3 regions of the Yoonia sp. 67-2 genome follow, and region 3 is predicted to be linked to each of the others. Evidence: riboswitches for the same ligand, from Rfam matches in the RefSeq annotation. Region 3 holds a riboswitch; each other region holds the start of a gene.
The links. A riboswitch is a leader RNA that binds a small molecule or an ion and turns the genes downstream of it on or off. The one in region 3 is predicted to bind thiamine pyrophosphate.
Positions count from the first base shown of each region.

Region 1: another riboswitch for thiamine pyrophosphate. It lies ahead of thiD (bifunctional hydroxymethylpyrimidine kinase/phosphomethylpyrimidine kinase); the one in region 3 lies ahead of thiB (thiamine ABC transporter substrate binding subunit).
Region 2: another riboswitch for thiamine pyrophosphate. It lies ahead of VOY09_RS04825 (FAD-dependent oxidoreductase); the one in region 3 lies ahead of thiB (thiamine ABC transporter substrate binding subunit).

Region 1 is NZ_JAYKPK010000008.1:20,912-25,140, forward strand. Features, by position in the region: gene VOY09_RS13250 (cysteine hydrolase) at 1-426, shown strand, start outside; gene VOY09_RS13255 (hypothetical protein) at 423-1,094, shown strand; gene VOY09_RS13260 (MBL fold metallo-hydrolase) at 1,096-1,881, shown strand; TPP riboswitch at 1,994-2,088, shown strand; gene thiD (bifunctional hydroxymethylpyrimidine kinase/phosphomethylpyrimidine kinase) at 2,191-2,982, shown strand; sul1 at 3,073-3,129, shown strand; gene VOY09_RS13270 (SulP family inorganic anion transporter) at 3,179-4,229, shown strand, end outside.
Region 2 is NZ_JAYKPK010000002.1:321,383-325,611, reverse strand. Features, by position in the region: gene dnaJ (molecular chaperone DnaJ) at 1-603, shown strand, start outside; gene radC (RadC family protein) at 638-1,381, shown strand; gene VOY09_RS04830 (hypothetical protein) at 1,381-1,512, shown strand; TPP riboswitch at 1,866-1,966, shown strand; gene VOY09_RS04825 (FAD-dependent oxidoreductase) at 2,019-3,023, shown strand; gene thiS (sulfur carrier protein ThiS) at 3,013-3,210, shown strand; gene VOY09_RS04815 (thiazole synthase) at 3,215-3,976, shown strand; gene VOY09_RS04810 (thiamine phosphate synthase) at 3,973-4,229, shown strand, end outside.
Region 3 is NZ_JAYKPK010000002.1:193,994-198,222, reverse strand. Features, by position in the region: gene VOY09_RS04260 (AMP nucleosidase) at 1-54, shown strand, start outside; gene VOY09_RS04255 (HU family DNA-binding protein) at 186-476, shown strand; gene VOY09_RS04250 (DMT family transporter) at 552-1,442, shown strand; gene aroC (chorismate synthase) at 1,406-2,512, opposite strand; TPP riboswitch at 2,603-2,700, shown strand; gene thiB (thiamine ABC transporter substrate binding subunit) at 2,737-3,726, shown strand; gene VOY09_RS04235 (thiamine/thiamine pyrophosphate ABC transporter permease ThiP) at 3,702-4,229, shown strand, end outside.

The DNA of each region.
Region 1 (4,229 bases), on a different contig from region 3:
CACCGCCGTGATATGGTGGATTACGGGCGCGAACTCGACGGAACCGAGGATGTCCATTGCATGGAAGGCGAACCCGGCACGCCGGTCGCGTTCGAGGAAATGGGGCGCAAGCCCGGCGATTACTTCCTTCATAAACGCCGCTATTCCGCGTTCTACGGGACCGAACTGGAAATCCTGCTGAAAGGGCTGAAGGCGCAGACCCTGATCCTGATCGGCGGGCTGACCGATGTCTGCGTGCATTACACTTTCGCGGACGGGCATCAGGGCGATTATTATTGCCGGGTCGTGGGCGATTGTGTCGGCGGGTCATCGACCGATGCGCATGAGGCCTCTTTGAAAGCGATGGAATATCTGCAAACCGGGGCTGTCGTCAGCGCGGGGCAGATCATCGCGGAATTGAGTAAACGGCAACAGGCTGCCGCGTGATCACCACCAAGGATCTGCAAGGCCATTGGCGGCGCGACTGGATCACAGCGCCGGGATATGAGGATGCCACCACCCATGTGCATTGGATGCAGGCGGGTGATTTATTCGCCGACCTGCGGGTGCCGGCCGATCTGCCCGCGCTGACGGGCACCTGCCTTGCCGATCTGGGTGAGGCGGCATTGCAATCGCTGCTGCGGATCGAGGGCTTTGCGGGGCAGATCACCGTCACCGACAGCCAATGCACTTGGCATCGCGAAATCAACTGGCAAGGGGCCTTGGCCCGCCCCGATGTCGGTGCCATGTCATTGGACAGCGGCGTGCTGATCGAGGACGGCGTGCATGCCGAGTATCGCGAGGCTTGGCTGGCGCAAGCGACCGCGCCGTTGCGGGGGCTTCGGATCGCATGGGGTGACATGACCGGTGTGCTGATCGCCAGCGAGGATCGTTTTCTGTTCGGCATCGGTCCCGCCCCACAGGACCGCCCGGTGCCAGAGATTTTCACCAGCCATTATGCCTTGGGCCATTGGGACGGCGCGACGGGTATCGCTGATCTGTCCACCAATCCTTTTACTTGCGGCCAGCCCGTCATCACCCGCGATACCGGATTCATCTGGCACGCGCCGCTCTTCACCGGCGGGTCGGACCCGCGTCCTTTGAAAGTGCAATGACATGAAACTTCCCGTCGCTGAAAATTGGTTTACCGCGCGCGAGGTCGGCCCCGATGTCACCCTGATCCTTGAGCCGCATGTCCATGTGCTGGAACAGGCGAATATGTTTCTGGTGCAAGGCCGCGACCGCGACATGATCCTTGATACCGGGATGGGGATCGTGCCGTTGCGCCCGTACCTCGACACTTTGCGCCGCGATCCGGGGAAAGAGATTATCTGCGTCTCATCCCACACCCATATCGACCATATCGGCGGGGTGCATGAATTCGACATCCGTCTGGTGCATCCGGCCGAGGCCGAGGAAATGGCCGCGCCATCCGGTCTGAACTCGCTCTATCGCGACGACATGCCCGCGCGGCTGATCCAGACCTTTCTGGACGCTGGTTATCCACCGCTGGACGAGGTGTTGATCGATGCATTGCCGTATGAGGGCTACGACCCACGGTCCTACGTGCTGCGCGGCGCACCGGCGACGGGCTTGCTGCAAGAGGGCGACAGCGTCGATCTGGGCGATCATGTCTATGAGATCCTGCACCTGCCGGGGCATTCACCGGGGGGCATCGGCCTGCTCGAACGTGCGACCGGCGTGCTGTTCGGGGGCGATGCGATCTACGACGGCCCGCTGATCTATGACGGGCCGGGCATGTCGGTGCCGGATTACCTGAGTACTTTCGCCAAACTGCGCGCGCTTGAGCTGACGCTGATCCACGGCGGCCACGACCCAAGCTTCGGGCCAGAGCGGCTTGGTGAGATCATGGATCATTACGAGGCGATCTGGCGCGCGTAAGGGGGAACGCTATGCCGATAAGCCCCAATACCGCGTGAGCGGCGTCGTCCATGAACACAGAACAGGCAAACGTCACCTCTTCTTGACTCAGCCCCGCTGATCTTTACCCTCACTATCACGACAGGGGCGTCCGCGATTGCGGGCTGAGAAGCACCCTTTGAACCTGAACCAGATCATGCTGGCGTAGGGAGTCCGTGATACGCCCGGCCAAGGCTTGTCTGGTCCGCGCATCACTGACCCCCGATCCGGCGGGGGACATGCGATGACTGAAAATGATCACAGACGTGCCATCCTGCGGGGTGCAGCAGGATGATTGCGAATATCCTGTCCATCGCAGGCTCTGACCCATCCGGCGGGGCCGGTATTCAGGCGGATATCAAGGCGATTTCGGCCAATGGCGGCTATGCGATGGCGGTGATCACGGCGCTGACGGCGCAGAATACGCAAGGCGTGACAGCGGTGCAGATGATCCCCGACGATATGGTCGCCGCCCAGATCGCCGCGATCCGGGCAGATATCCGCATTGATGCGGTCAAGATCGGGATGCTGGGCGATGCCGCGATCATCGCGGCAGTGGCGCGGGCCCTGCAGGGGCTGCAGGCGCCCATCGTGCTGGACCCTGTGATGGTGGCCAAAAGCGGGGATCGTCTGTTGCAAACGGCTGCGGTGGACGCCTTGCGCGACATGCTGGGGATGGCGGCGGTTATCACGCCCAACCTGCCGGAAGCCGCCGATCTGCTTGGTCAGTCAGAGGCCGCCACCCGCGACCAGATGCAGGCGCAGGCGCGGGATTTGCTGGCGCTGGGGCCAAAGGCGGTGCTGCTCAAAGGCGGGCATCTCGCTGGGGATGATTGCCCTGACCTGCTGGCCGACGCCACCGGGCTGACCTGGCTGCCGGGCACAAGGCAGGCGACGCGCAAGACCCATGGCACGGGTTGCACCCTGTCATCTGCGCTTGCGACATTGCTGGGGCAAGGGGTGCCGCTGGTGCAGGCGGCGGCGCAGGCCAAAGCCTATGTCGCGGATGCGATCACAGGGGCGGATACCTTGACCGTCGGGCAGGGCCACGGCCCGACGCATCATTTTCATCGTTTCTTCTGATGCGATCCGCGGCCCCTTTGTGAAGTTTTTGCCTGAATTGCAAAGGTGGGTTGGCATGCGTCAGACTTCGTGTATATCGCGTCTTGTAAACATGGACCCGAGGTAAAGCTTGGGTGGCTCTTCCGGCCGCTGATCCGCCGGACAACCTGTTAAAACCAATGTTGTCGGCCCATGACGCCGAACAGGAAAGATTTACATGATATCTCTCGATACATACCGGGCCGAATGGTTCGGTAACATCCGGGGCGACCTGCTGGCGGGGCTTGTCGTCGCCCTTGCCCTGATCCCCGAAGCCATTGCCTTTTCAATCATCGCGGGCGTGGACCCCAAGGTCGGGCTTTACGCCAGCTTTTCCATCGCGGTGCTGATTGCCTTCACCGGCGGACGGCCCGGCATGATCTCTGCCGCGACGGCGGCGACGGCGGTGCTGATGATCACGTTGGTGCGTGAACACGGGCTGGAATATCTGTTGGCCGCCACCGTGCTGGCCGGTCTGATCCAGATTGGGGCGGGTGTGCTGAAGCTTGGCTTTATCATGCGCTACGTGTCGAAATCGGTGATGACCGGCTTTGTCAACGCGCTGGCGATCCTGATCTTCATGGCGCAATTGACCGAACTGGACCCCGCGCTGGTCACATGGCTGACCTATGTGTTGGTAGCTGCAGGTCTTGCGATCATCTATCTGTTCCCGCTGATCACCAAGGCGATCCCGTCGCCGCTGGTCACCATCATCGTGCTGACGGCGCTGGTGATGTTCTTTGGTTGGGACGTGCGCACCGTAGGCGATATGGGTGCCTTGCCCGATACGCTGCCTGTGTTCCTGATCCCGCAGATCCCGCTGAACTTTGAAACCTTCATGATCATCCTGCCCTATTCCATCGCGGTCGCCATCGTCGGCCTGCTGGAAAGCCTGATGACGCAGAATATCGTCGATGATCTGACCGACACCAAATCCGACCGCAATCAGGAATGTATCGGTCAAGGTATCTCGAACACGGCAACGGGTTTCATCGGCGGGATGGCAGGCTGTGCGATGATCGGGCAGTCGATCATTAACGTCAAATCTGGCGGGCGCGGGCGGTTGTCCTGTTTCGCTGCCGGGGTATACCTGTTGTTCATGGTCGTCGTCCTGGGTGATCTGGTCAGCCAGATCCCGATGGCGGCGCTGGTCGCGATCATGATCATGGTCAGTATCGGGACATTTTCGTGGTCATCAATTCAGGCACTGCGGACGCATCCGCAATCCT
Region 2 (4,229 bases), 130 kb from region 3:
CAGCAGGGTTTCTTTACCGTCGAACGCACCTGCCCGACCTGCAATGGCATGGGCCAGATCGTCAAGAACCCCTGCAAGACCTGCCACGGCGCGGGACGCGTCGAAAAGGAAAAGTCGCTGTCGGTGAATATCCCCGCAGGCGTCGAAACCGGCACCCGTATCCGGTTGAGCGGTGAGGGTGAAGCCGGCGTGCGCGGTGGCCCGGCGGGCGATCTTTATATCTTTATCGAGGTGAACAGCCACGCGCTGTTTGAACGCGAAGGTGTGAACCTGTTTTGCCGCGTGCCAGTGTCGATTGCGAAGGCGGCCTTGGGTGGCGAAATCGAAGTGCCAACCATCGACGGTGGCCGTAGCCGCGTGAAAGTGCCCGAAGGGTCGCAATCAGGCCGTCAGATGCGCCTGCGCGGCAAAGGCATGCCCGCGCTGCGCGGTGGTGGCAGCGGCGATATGATGATCGAACTGGCCGTCGAAACCCCTGTCAAACTGACAGCGCGGCAGCGCGAAATCCTGAAAGAATTCGACCGGCTGAGCGAGGAAAACAACCCGCAGGGGTCCAGTTTCTTTGACAGCGTCAAATCCTTCTGGGATTCTATGAAGAGTTAACCCTGCGGTAACCTGTGATCCGGCATGATGGGCTATGACCCATTTTGCCGAATCACGCTCCTTGTTTCCTGACACAGATCTCGTGCCACCGATGGCGACGAAACTGCCATCCTATCTGCGCGATCACCGCAAACGGCTGCGCGACAGGTTTCTGGCGGGCGGACAGGCGGCGGTGCCAGATTACGAATTGCTGGAACTGGTGCTGTTCCGCGCGATCCCACGACAGGATGTGAAACCGCTTGCGCGCGCCTTGATCGACCATTTTGGCGATTTCAACCGGGTGCTGTCGGCCAGTGTCACCCAAATCAGCAAGGTGCCGGGGGCCGGACCCGCCGTCGCGCTCGAATTGAAGGTTGTCGAGGCGGCAGCACATAGGCTCGCCCGTGCAAAGGTGATGCAGCGCCATGTCGTGTCCAGCTGGGATGCTTTGCTGAATTATTGCCATACTGTCATGGCGCATCGCGACACCGAACAATTCCGCATCCTGTTTCTGGACACCAAGAATGTGCTGATCGCCGATGAAGAACAGGCCAAAGGCACGCTGGATCACGTGCCGGTCTATCCGCGCGAGGTGGTGAAACGTGCGCTGGAACTGAATGCCGCCTCGATGATTCTGGTGCATAATCACCCCTCCGGTGACCCGACACCATCGCAGGCGGATATCAGCATGACGCGGCAGATCTCTGACGCGGCGCAGGCATTGGGGATGAACGTGCATGATCACCTGATCATCGGCAAATCCTGTGAAATCAGCTTTCGCGCGCAAGGGCTGTTCTGATGTCAGCGCATCGCCGCGATGATGTGTGCAACAGGCGCGTCGACCATCACGATGCTGCCGATATCGGCGCAGCCCGACAATGGCACGGACAATTCATGCAGGACAGGCCTGACGCGGCGGGTGATCTGTAAGAAACGTGCGTGGACGGCCCCGCCCGCAAGTGTCGGGCCGTCGGTGTGACGCCGATCTGCAAGCTCTGATCATCACGCGCAGGCGAGGATATGTTCGGAAAGGTATATATTTCAATGAGGTAAGGATCATCAGCTTGCCTGTCACCAGACGCTGCACAAACCCGCGCTGGCCGGTTCAATCCGGCGTAGAGGCTGACCAGATATGCCCGGATCGCCGATCCGCGTCTTCGCATTGAAAACATGCCGTTGCATAAACCCAGCCTTGGGCCATTGCCTGCTGCCATCCGCACATACCAAATCTGTCGTGCAATCAAGGCGCTTGCCAGCGCGAATTGATTGACCTAGGCTCCTTCCCACAACCGTTGGGGTGCCCCGTTTGGGGCTGAGAGGCGAAAGCTAACCCATCGAACCTGATCCGGATCATACCGGCGTAGGAAACGGTGACCAGCTGCGCATGACGCAAGCGATCCGTCTTCCTGTGTTGGTATCACAACAAGGGGGCGGCAGTGGCTCAGAGCAAGATCAGACGCGCGAAACCCGCGCCGTTGGCCGATGTCACGGTGATCGGCGCGGGTGTGGCAGGGCTTTGCGCGGCTTACAGCTTGTGCAAGGCCGGGCTTACTCCGCGATTAATTGACCGGCATGGCGCACCGGGCGCGCATGGCTGTTCATGGTGGGCCGGGGGCATGCTGGCCCCCTTCTGTGAAGGGGCCGTGGCCGAACCGGCAATCGTGGCCCATGGTACAAAGGCGGCCGCCTTTTGGGCGGAGGTGACGGAGGTGACGCAGCGCGGCTCGCTTGTCATCGCATTGCAACGTGATCAGGGTGAACTGGCGCGTTTTGCACGTCGCACCACGGGGCATGTGCGCGTCGACGATCTGTCCGCGTTGGAACCAGATCTTGCCGCACATCAAACAGCGCTGTTCTTCGCGCAGGAATCCCATCTTGACCCGCGCCGTGCCTTGGCCGATCTGACCCGCGCGCTGACCACGATGGGTGTGGTGATCACCAAGTCCGCAGTTGTGCCGGAAGAGATCAGCGGCCCTGTGATTGACGCGCGCGGCATGGCGGCCGGGCTGCCGGATCTGCGTGCTGTGCGAGGCGAAATGCTGTTGCTGCGTGCCCCGGATATCACACTGTCGCGCCCGTTGCGCCTGCTGCATCCACGCCATCCGCTGTATATCGTCCCGCGCGCAGAGGGGGTGTTCATGCTCGGTGCCACGCAGGTCGAAAGCGCGGACCGGCGCGGCGTGACAGCGCGTGCGGTGCTGGAGTTGCTGGGGGCGGCCTATGCGCTTGACCCGCGGTTTGCTGAGGCGGAATTGCTGGAAACCGGCGCCGATCTGCGTCCGGCCTATCCTGACAATGTGCCGCGCGTCACTGCCAAAGGCCGGGTGCTGCATCTGAACGGGCTGTTCCGCCATGGCTATCTGATGGCCCCGGCACTGGCGGCGCAGGCGACAGATTATCTGATCAATGGAAGCAAGGGGGATCTGGTCCATGCGGATTGAGGTGAATGGTGAAGCGCGCGAGATCACCGGCACGACGGTTGCTGCCGCGTTGGATGATCTGGGCTGGCACGATGCGCGCGTGGCGACGGCGCTGAACGGCCAGTTCGTTCCCAAGGCGGCGCGCGATGCAACCCCGCTGAGCGCAGGTGACCGGCTCGAAGTGCTGGCACCGATGCAGGGGGGCTGAAGACATGCGCAGCTTCTATGGCGTGACATTGGACACCCCGCTGATGCTGGGCACGGCGCAATATCCATCACCCGCAATCATGGCAGAGGCATTCCGCAGGTCTGGCGCATCGGTAGCGACGGTCTCCTTGCGGCGTGAAGGCGGGCAGGGTCAGGCGTTTTGGGACATCATTCGCGGCTTTGGCGTGCATATTCTGCCCAATACGGCAGGCTGCTACAGCGCGCGCGAAGCGATCACCACCGCGCAGATGGCGCGCGAATTGTTCGAGACGAACTGGATCAAGCTGGAGGTGATCGGCCATGCCGACACGCTGCAACCCGATCCGTTTGGTCTGCTGGAGGCGACGCAGGCCTTGGTTGCTGACGGGTTCGCGGTGTTTCCCTATACAACCGAGGATCAGGTGCTGGCCGCGCGCCTGCTGGATGCCGGGGCGCAGGTGCTGATGCCCTGGGGGGCACCCATCGGGTCTGGCCTTGGGCTGAATAACCGTTATGGGCTGCGGGCGCTGCGCGCCGCTTTCCCCGATGTGCCGATGGTGATCGATGCGGGTCTCGGCCTGCCCAGCCATGCGGCGGATGCGATGGAACTGGGCTATGACGCAGTTCTTTTGAACACCGCCGTGGCGCAAGCTGGTGATCCGGTGGCGATGGCGCGCGCCTTTGCGCTGGCGGCGCAGGCAGGTCAGATGGCGCATGGCGCCGATCCGATGGCCCCGCGCGATATGGCCGCCCCTTCAACACCGGTTATTGGAAAGGCGTGGCTATGATCCTGCCCCGGTTCTACCCGATCTTCGATTCACTTGCTTGGCTGGAAAGCGCGCTGCCGCTGGGCGTCAAGCTGGTGCAATTGCGCATCAAGGATGCGCCACAAGATGTATTGCGCCACGAGATCAGCGCCGCTTTGGCGCTGTCGCGTCGCTATGGGGCGACGCTGGTGGTCAATGATCATTGGCAATTGGCCATCGACGCAGGCGCTGATTGGCTGCATCTGGGGCAAGAGGACCTTGATACCGCTGATCT
Region 3 (4,229 bases):
GAACGCATCCATAGCCGCAAATTACGCAGTTTTGAGGAAACAGCCTTCCTTTGAAACAATAAAATCAGCGGAAAAGTGCGTTTTTGCCTTGTCAGGCAGCGCTATTCGTTGTGGTGTGCCACAACATACCGTTATATCGGCGGGGAACATGCCCTACAGATGGGGCACAAAGGGAGACCAGGAAAATGGCGACGAAACCAATGACCAAAGCGCAGCTGGTTGCTGCAATTGCCGAACAGACCGGCATGGACAAAAAAGCAGCGGGCACAGCGCTGGATGCCGTGACCGGCATCATCACATCCGAAGTCGCAGGCGGCGGTGCTGTCACCCTGCCCGGCGTCGGCAAAATCTATTGCCGCGAGCGGCCAGAGCGGATGGTGCGTAACCCCGCCACCGGCGAGCAGATCAAAAAAGAAGCAGACAAGGTTGTCAAAGTGACAATCGCGAAAGCGCTGAAAGATAGCGTCAACGGCTAAGCCATCAGGCCTTGTGCCGGACGCAAAATCACGAAAGGGTCGCCCCGACAGGCGGCCCTTTTTCGTTGAGGTGACATGGATATCAAAGCAATCGTCATGGGCCTTGCCTTTGCGTTCATGTGGTCATCTGCCTTTACCTCTGCCCGCGTCATCGTCGAATATGCGCCGCCTTTGTCGGCATTGGCGCTGCGGTTTCTGATCTCTGGCCTGATCGGTGTCGGCATCGCATGGCTTCTTGGCCAATCCGCGCGACTGACAAAGCGGCAATGGACCGGTGTCGTGATCTTCGGCCTGTGCCAGAACGCGTTGTATCTTGGCCTGAACTTTGTCGCTATGCAGACGATCCCGGCGTCACTGGCGGCGATCATCGCATCCACCATGCCTTTGCTGGTGGCGCTGGTCGGCTGGGTCGTATTCGGCACCAAGGTGCGCCCCTTGGGCATCGCAGGCCTGTCGGCTGGCGTTGTCGGGGTCGTCCTGATCATGGGCGCGCGGATCAGTGGCGGCGTCGATATCTTCGGTCTGGTCCTGTGCGTGATCGGGGTGATCTCTCTGACCATCGCCACGCTGGCGGTCATGGGCGCGTCATCGGGCGGCAATGTGCTGATGATCGTGGGTTTGCAGATGCTGGTCGGCGCTGTTCTGCTGGCGGTGCCCGCGCTGGCATTTGAGACCTTGGTGGTGACTTGGAACTGGCAGCTGATCGTCGCCTTTGCCTATACCGTGCTGGTGCCGGGCCTCGCCGCGACCTTGGTCTGGTTCCTGCTGGTCGGCCGGATCGGTGCGGTCAAGGCATCGACCTTCCACTTTCTCAACCCATTTTTTGGGGTGGCGGTCGCCGCCATCCTTTTAGGCGAAAGCATCGGCCCGCTCGACGTGCTCGGCGTCGTGATCATCGCCGCAGGGATTTTGGCGGTGCAGCTGTCGCGTCAGCCGCCGATCACGCCGCGCACGCCGCCGGTCTGACCACGATCCAGCAGCAGATGATCGAGGATCACGCAGGCCATCATCGCCTCACCCACCGGCACGGCGCGGATGCCGACACAGGGGTCGTGGCGGCCTTTAGTGATCACCTCTGTGGGCGAGCCATCCATCATGATCGACTTGCGCGGTGACAGGATCGACGATGTCGGTTTCACCGCGAAACGCACGACGATATCCTGCCCCGTGCTGATCCCGCCCAGAATACCGCCGGCATGGTTGGAGCTATATTCCGGCCCATCCGGCCCCATGAAAATCTCATCCGCATTGTCGCGCCCGGTCAGGGCCGCAGCGGCCATGCCTTCGCCGATCTCGACACCTTTCACGGCGTTGATCGACATCATCGCAGCGGCCAGATCCGTGTCCAGCTTGGCATAAACCGGCGCGCCGATCCCCGCTGGCACACCGCGCGCGACTACCTCGATGATCGCGCCGACCGAATTGTGATCATCCTTACGCAGCCAAGTCAGATAATCGTTCCATTCAGCCGCCGCCTGCGCATCGGGGCAAAAGAAATCATTCTGATCGATCTGGTCCCAATCCATATTGGAACGATCAATCTGCTTCGCCCCCATCTGGGTCATATAGCCTTTGATCTGCACACCCGGCGCAATCGCCTTGATCGCCTCGCGCGCGACACCGCCCGCCGCCACCCGTGACGCGGTTTCCCGGGCCGAGGATCGCCCGCCGCCACGCGGATCGCGCAAGCCATATTTCTGGTGATAGGTGATATCGGCATGACCGGGCCGGAAGGTGTTCAGGATATCGCCATAATCCTTGGACCGCTGGTCGGTATTCTCGATCATCAACTGAATCGGTGTGCCGGTCGTGCGCCCTTCATAGACACCGGACAGGATTTGCACCGCGTCTGGTTCATTCCGCTGGGTCGTGTTCTTGTTCAGCCCGGGGCGGCGTTTGTCCAGCCATTGCTGGATCATCGCAGGCTCCAGCGGCACGCCGGGTGGGCAGCCATCGACGGTCGCCCCTAGGGCTGGCCCATGGCTTTCGCCCCATGTGGTGAACCGGAAAAGATGACCGAAACTGTTGATGGACATGGCGAACCCCCGTTTGCCAACGGTCTAGCGGGCGGGCCGCATAGGCTCAAGAGGTTTCCCTTGCGCCCGCCTGACATCCACCCTAGCCTGCCTGTCACCTCGGGGTGCCATTCCGGCTGAGATGCGCAAGCAGACCCGTTGAACCTGAACCGGTTAGGACCGGCGGAGGGAAGGTATGGCAATCCCGCTATCCCCCAATCCGCCCGTCGCATTTGGAGGATAGGATGCAAAACCACATTTATCTGCCACTTGCTGCGGGATTTGCGCTTTGTGCCACAGGCACATTGGCGCAAACCCCGGTGTTGCAAGTCATGACCTACGACAGTTTCGTCAGCGAATGGGGCCCCGGCCCCGCGATCAAGACAGCGTTCGAGGAAACCTGCGGCTGCGAAGTGCAATTCATCGGCACCGGTGATGGCGCGGCCCTGCTGGCGCGTCTGCAATTGGAAGGGCCACGGACGGAGGCCGATATCGTCCTCGGCCTCGACACCAACCTGACCGCAGCCGCGCGGGAAACTGGTCTCTTCGCACCGCATGGTGTGGAAGCTGATCTTGATCTGCCGATCGCATGGGATGACCCTGATTTCCTACCCTTTGACTGGAGCTATTTCGCCTTTGTTGGCAATGCCGGGGCCGAAGCGCCCACATCCTTGCGCGAACTCGCCGACAGCGACATCCGTATCGTCATCCAAGACCCGCGCTCATCCACCCCCGGCCTTGGCTTGCTGATGTGGGTCAAGACCGCCTACCCCGACACTGCCGCCGAACTTTGGGCTGACCTTGCCGACAATATTGTCACCGTCACGCCGGGCTGGTCCGAGGCGTATGGGCTGTTTCTGGAAGGCGAAGCGGATGCTGTCCTGTCCTACACCACATCGCCTGCCTATCACGTGATCGCCGAAGACGACGATACCAAGGTGGCTTGGGCCTTCGACGAAGGCCATTACATGCAGGTCGAGGTTGCGGCCAAAGTCGCCACCACCGATCAGCCGGAACTGGCGGATCAATTCCTTGCCTTCATGGTGACCGAAGGGTTCCAGTCGATCATCCCTGAAACCAACTGGATGTATCCTGCTGTCGTGCCAGCGGACGGCCTGCCCGCAGGCTTTGACACGCTGATCACACCCGACACGGCCCTGTTGCTGTCGCCCGAGGATGCGGCGGCGATCCGTGAAGAAGCCTTGGACGAATGGCGCAACGCGCTGTCGCAATAGCGCCACGCTGGCCCGGTGCCATCGCTGCGGCACTGGTGCTGGTGCTGACGATTGGCACGCTGGTCGCTGTCGGCTGGCGTGCCGAATGGCAGCGCGGGTTGTCGCCTGCCGATTGGGTGGTGATCCGCTTTACCCTGCATCAGGCGCTGGTGTCCGCCACGCTCAGCGTGCTGCTGGCGATCCCCGTCGCGCGGGCCTTGGCGCGGCGGCAATTCACCGGGCGCAAAGCGTTGATCACCCTGCTGGGCGCGCCGTTTCTGCTGCCGGTGATCGTCGCGGTGATCGGGCTGATCGCTGTTTTCGGGCGCAGTGGTGTCGTGAATACCGGCCTCGCATGGCTGGGCTTGCCGCTGGTCAGCATCTACGGCTTTCATGGTGTCGTGCTGGCGCATGTGTTCTTCAACCTGCCTTTAGCGATCCGGCTGATCCTGCAAGGCTGGCTGTCGATCCCGGCAGAAAGATTCCGCCTCGCGGCCTCGCTGAACATGCCGGTCGGGCGCTTG